Linked DNA regions of Azospirillum sp. TSH100. The protein of the gene in region 1 interacts with the protein of each later gene in a pairwise test. Links are inferred from orthologs where the notes say so. Each region holds a gene or a part of one and is shown in the gene's direction. Other genes may lie near its edges.

The links. The genes of interacting proteins can lie anywhere in the genome.
Region 2: the proteins of hflK (region 1) and ftsH interact in binary tests that used the Escherichia coli proteins (3 or more experiments, as listed by UniProt). The link is inferred for Azospirillum sp. TSH100 from one-to-one orthologs.

What each region holds. Positions count from the first base shown.
Region 1 is NZ_CP039634.1:2,114,394-2,117,308, forward strand. Bases 42-2,886 are described here. They hold hflK (FtsH protease activity modulator HflK), read left to right. Parts: upstream 42-752; coding sequence 753-2,021; downstream 2,022-2,886. Other genes in these bases: apbC (iron-sulfur cluster carrier protein ApbC), read right to left, coding at 42-580; hflC (protease modulator HflC), read left to right, coding at 2,035-2,886. In the rest of the region: more of apbC, read right to left, coding at 1-41; more of hflC, read left to right, coding at 2,887-2,915.
Region 2 is NZ_CP039634.1:1,768,862-1,771,820, forward strand. The notes cover bases 42-2,930. They hold ftsH (ATP-dependent zinc metalloprotease FtsH), read left to right. Parts: upstream 42-461; coding sequence 462-2,399; downstream 2,400-2,930. Other genes in these bases: tilS (tRNA lysidine(34) synthetase TilS), read left to right, coding at 42-379; E6C72_RS08445 (hypothetical protein), read right to left, coding at 2,483-2,930. Outside these bases: more of tilS, read left to right, coding at 1-41; more of E6C72_RS08445, read right to left, coding at 2,931-2,959. UniProt on the Escherichia coli protein: Acts as a processive, ATP-dependent zinc metallopeptidase for both cytoplasmic and membrane proteins. Plays a role in the quality control of integral membrane proteins.

The sequences.
Region 1 (2,915 bases):
CGTAATTCTCCATCGGCTCCAGGCGCTTGCCGTCGGGGCTGTTGGGTCGCCCGGCGATACCCATCATCCGCGGCATCGACGGGCCGTAGATGTCGGCATCAAGCAGACCGACCTTCAGTCCGTTCGCGGCCAGCGCCAGCGCGAGGTTGGCCGACGTGGTCGACTTGCCGACACCACCCTTGCCGGATGCCACCGCGACGATGGCCTTCACGCCGGGGACCAGAGGCTTCTGCGGATCGTTCTGCGGTGCAGCCTGGGGGGCGCCACCATGGGAGTGACCATGGGAATGCCCATGCGAGTGGCCCTGTTGCGGTGCCGCCTGGGGCGCGGCCCGGTGGGCGGTCAGCACGGCGGTGACCGAAAGGACGCCGGGCAGGGCGTCGACCGCCTTCTCCGCCGCGTGGCGCAGGGGTTCCGCCTGGGCGCCGCGCTTGGGGTCCACTTCGATGGAAAAAGCGACATGCCCGTCGCGCACCACGAGGCCCGACAACATGCCCAGGCTGACGATGTCGCCGCCCCGGTCCGGGTCGATGACGGTCTTCAGCGCCTGCATGACTTGAGCTTCGCTGATCTGCGCCATGGTTGAAAACTCCGCTGTCTTCCCGATATTGGCGGATATCCGTTGGTGGAATCCTTGCCGAAGGGTATGGGGGACTATAGGACCGACGGACGAGATCGGTAAAGGGATGCGCGGGGCTTAAGCCATTGCGCTTCCACATGATGGGACGAATCGCAGAGGGGGACAGAGTCGGATGCCGTGGAACAATCAAGGTGGGGGCGGCGGTGGCGGCCCCTGGGGTCCCCCGCCGGGCAACAACGGCCCGGGCAATCCGTGGGGGCGGCCCCAGGGCGGAGGAAATGGCGGCGGTGGCGGCGGCCCGCAGCCTCCCGACCTTGAGGATCTTCTGCGGCGCAGCCAGGACCGCCTGCGCCGCGCCATGCCCGGCGGCTTCGGCAGCGGCCGCGGCGTTGCGCTGGTCGTCGGCGTGCTCGGCCTGATCTGGCTCGCCAGCGGCATATACCGCGTCGAGGCCGACGAACAGGGCGTCGTCATGCGCTTCGGCGAGTGGACCCGCACCGAACAGCCCGGCCTGCGCTACCGCCTGCCGTCGCCGATCGAGACGGTGCTGCTGCCCAAGGTGACGCGCGTCAACCGGATCGAGGTTGGTTACCGCTCCTCCGTCGGCGGCGGACGCACCGACCGCGACGTGCCGGACGAATCGCTGATGCTGACCGGTGACGAGAACATCATCGACATCGACTTCACTGTGTTCTGGGTCATCAAGGACGCCGGCAACTTCCTGTTCAAGATCCGCGAACCGGAAGTCACGGTGAAGAAGGCCGCCGAAAGCGCCATGCGCGAGGTCATCGGCCGTACCGACCTGCAACCGGCCCTGACCGAGGCCCGCCAGCAGATCGAAACCTCGACCCGCCAGCTTCTCCAGGCCATGCTCGACGAGTATCAGGCCGGCATCGAGATCACCCAGGTCCAGTTGCAGAAGGCCGACCCGCCGCAGCCGGTCATCGACGCGTTCAACGACGTGCAGCGTGCCCGCGCCGACCGCGAACGTGCCCGCAACGAGGCGGAAGCCTACCGCAACGACATCATTCCGCGCGCCCGCGGCGAGGCGGAGCGGCTGGTGCAGGAGGCCTCGGCCTACCGCGAGCAGGTGGTCAGCCTGGCGCAGGGCGACGCCGACCGCTTCCGCAAGGTTTATGAGGCCTATGCGCTGAACAAGGACGTCACCGCCAAGCGCATGTATCTGGAGACCATGGAGGAAATCCTCCGCGGTCGGAACAAGATCATCGTGGAGGGATCGGCTCAGAACGTCGTTCCCTATCTGCCGCTGAACCAGCTGACCCCGAACGCAACGCCGGCCCCGCAGCAACAAGCGCCGCGTCAGGCTCCGCCTGCCCAGAGCGGCAGCAACCAGGGGGGGGCGCGGTCCGGAACGCAGACGCAGCCGCTGTCTTCGCTGCCCCAAAACACCTCCCTGAACCCTTCAATGTCCGGCCAGTGAGGAGGATCGCATCATGAACCGCACCCTCGCCATCGCCGGCATCGCCATCGTCGCCCTCGGCGTCGTCGCATCGTCCGCCCTGTTCACCGTCAACGAGGCCCAGCAGGCGCTCGTCCTGCAATTCGGCGAGCCGCGCCGGGTGATCCAGGAACCGGGCCTGAAGGTGAAGATCCCCTTCATCCAGGAAGTCCGGCTGCTCGACCGTCGAGTCCTCGACCTCGACCCGCCTGTGGAGCAGGTCATCCTGGCCGACCAGAAGCGTCTGGACGTCGATGCCTTCGCCCGCTACCGCATCCACGACCCCCTGCGCTTCTATCAGACCGCCGGGACCGAAGCGGTTGCTGAAACGCGCCTGAACTCGATCGTCAACTCGTCGCTGCGCCGCGTCCTCGGCAACGTCACGGTGCTGGCCGTCCTGTCGGACGAGCGCGCCCGCATCATGACCGACATCAAGGGCCAGGTGAACGACGAGGCCAAGCGCTTCGGCATCGAGATCGTCGACGTCCGTATCCGCCGCGCCGATCTGCCGGAAGAGACCAGCCAGTCGATCTTCGCCCGCATGCGGTCCGAACGCGAACGTGAGGCGGCGGAGGCCCGCGCACAGGGCCAGGAGCAGTCGCAGCAGATCAAGTCGCGCGCCGAACGCGAACGCACGGTCATCATCGCCGAAGCCCAGCGCGACGCGCAGATTCTGCGCGGCGAAGGCGACAACTCGGCGCTGAAGCTGATTGCCGAGGCGACCTCGCAGGATCCCGGCTTCTATGGTTTCTACCGGTCGCTGGAGGCTTATCGGAAGTCGCTGAACGGCAACGATACCACCATGGTGCTGTCGCCGACCGGCGAGTTCTTCCGCTACTTCAACGGCGTTGGTCCGCAGGTCGGAGGTGGCGCGCC
Region 2 (2,959 bases), 350 kb from region 1 along the record:
CGCGCGCGAACCGGCGGCGGTGACCGAACGTCCGACGGTCCCGCCGGGTGGGGCGGTTCTGTGGGATGGCCGATTCGATCTTCGGGTGTCGTCGCGGTGGAAACTGCCCGTCACGGTCGCGGCGCTGGGAGCCGCCGGCTGGCGCGAATGGGCAGGGCGGCAGGCGCCGGAGACGCTGCCCAACCTGCCGGTTCCGGTGCGGGAAACCCTGCCAAGCCTTTGGTCGGGCGCAGATTTGCTTGGTGTGCCGATGGTTGGTATGTGCTACGGGTTTGGCGCGGATGGACAGGAGCCGGTGGATCGCGCGAAGTTTCGTCCGCTTTCGTCCTTGGGAAGACCAGCTTTTACGGTTGTTTCGGACCGGGGCGGCATTATTTAATCAGGGAACGTGCCCGTAGGAGTCCGGGGTGCGGCCTTGTCGGCGCACCGCATGGCGATGGGTTCGCAGAAAGGCGTGTGACGTGAACAATTTCGGCAAGAACCTCGCGCTCTGGATCATCATAGGGCTGCTGCTCGTGGCCCTGTTCAACCTGTTCCAGAGTTCCTCCACCCGCAGCCCGCAAACGACCGTTCCGTTCAGCGAGCTTCTCGCCGAAGTGGACCGGGGCCAGGTCGCCGACGTGACGATCAAGGGCAACCAGGTTTCGGGCCATTTCTCCGACGGCCGCTCCTTCAGCACCTATGTCCCGCCCGAAGCGGGTCTGGTGGAGCGCCTGACCAACAAGAACGTCCGGATCAACGCGGTTCCCGACGATAGCAACGTGCCGTCGCTCTTCTCGGTGCTGCTGTCCTGGTTCCCGATGCTTCTGCTGATCGGCGTCTGGATCTTCTTCATGCGCCAGATGCAGTCCGGCGGCGGCAAGGCGATGGGCTTCGGCAAGTCGCGGGCCCGCCTGCTGACCGAGAAGGTCGGCCGCGTCACCTTCGACGACGTCGCCGGCATCGACGAGGCCAAGCAGGAGCTGACGGAGATCGTCGAGTTCCTGAAGGACCCGCAGAAGTTCCAGCGGCTGGGCGGCAAGATTCCGAAGGGCTGCCTGCTGGTCGGTCCTCCAGGCACCGGCAAGACGCTGACCGCCCGCGCGGTGGCCGGCGAAGCCAATGTGCCGTTCTTCACGATCTCCGGTTCCGACTTCGTCGAAATGTTCGTCGGTGTGGGTGCGTCCCGCGTCCGCGACATGTTCGAACAGGGCAAGAAGAACGCCCCCTGCATCATCTTCATCGACGAAATCGACGCGGTCGGCCGCCATCGCGGCGCCGGCCTGGGCGGTGGCAACGACGAGCGTGAGCAGACGCTCAACCAGCTGCTGGTCGAGATGGATGGCTTCGAGGCGAACGAGGGTGTGATCCTGATCGCCGCCACCAACCGTCCGGACGTTCTCGACCCGGCGCTGCTGCGTCCGGGCCGCTTCGACCGTCAGGTCGTGGTGCCGAACCCCGACGTGCTGGGCCGCGAGAAGATCCTCAAGGTCCACATGCGGAAGGTTCCGCTGTCGCCGGACGTCGACGCCAAGGTCATCGCCCGCGGCACCCCCGGCTTCTCCGGCGCCGATCTGGCGAACCTCGTCAACGAGGCCGCTCTGCTGGCCGCCCGCATCGGCAAGCGCGTCGTCGGCATGGCCGAGTTCGAGGCCGCCAAGGACAAGGTCATGATGGGTGCGGAACGCCGCTCCATGGTCATGACCGAGGACGAGAAGAAGCTGACCGCCTACCACGAGGCCGGCCACGCCATCTGCGCCATCCACTGCGTCGACAGCGATCCGGTCCACAAGGCAACCATCATCCCGCGCGGCCGTGCGCTTGGCATGGTGATGCGCCTGCCGGAAGGCGACCGCATCAGCCTGTCGCAGGCCAAGCTGCTGGCTGACCTGACCGTCGCCATGGGTGGCCGCATCGCCGAGGAACTGATCTTCGGCAAGGAGCGGGTGACCACCGGCGCTTCGGGTGACATCAAGATGGCGACCGAGATGTCGCGCCGCATGGTGACGGAGTGGGGCATGAGCGACAAGCTCGGCCCGCTGCTGTACGGCGAGCCGACGCAGGAGGTGTTCCTGGGCCATTCGGTGACCCAGCACAAGAACATGTCCGACCGCACCGCCCAGCTGGTCGATGAGGAAATCCGCCGCATCGTGGACGAGAGCTACGACCGCGCCCGGACGATCCTGACCGAGAACATCGACCAGCTGCACACCCTGGCCAAGGGCCTGCTGGAGTACGAGACGCTGAGCGGTGACGAGATCAACCGTCTGCTGCGCGGCGAGCCGATCCTGCGCGACGACGATCGCGAGACGATGGCCGTCCCGCCGCGCCCGACCACGGGCACCGGCCGCCGGTCCTCCGTTCCGCCCAGCACCGGGCAGGAAAGTGGTGGCATCGGTCCGGAACCGCAGGGCACCTGACGGTTCAAGGTTCGGAAATGAAGAAGGCGGCGCTGTGAGGCGCCGCCTTTTTGCTGGGTGGTTTTGGGTTTGGCGGGAAGCGCCTACAGCGCGCCCTTCTGCTCGCGGCGGCGGTCCAGCGCCACGTCGAACTGACGCAGCAGCTTCTGCATGCCCTCGAAGTACAGCTTGCGCGACGGGGTGTTCTTCATGCAGCGGGCGTCCAGATGGGCGACGCTGGTCAGAGCCGACACGCAGTAGCCGAGCAGCCAGTAGCGCGAGCGGATGCTGCGCAGATAGTCGCGGAAGGGCTCCGGCTGGCCGTTCATGAAGCTGCTGAACGAGGTCTCATAGTCCGACAGGATGGTGCGGATGTCGAGCAGCGTGGTTTCCAGCAGCTTGCCCACCTTTTCGATGTGCATCAGCAGCTGGGTCTCGTAGGGCTTGTGCATGCGGATGTCGACCGGAATGCACTCGCGCGACTTCAGCCAGGTCAGGATGGTGCGGGCGCGCGGAGCGATGCGGCGCAGCTGGTACTCGTAGAAGGTGGTGCCCTTCCACGCGCTGAAGATGGTGTCGGC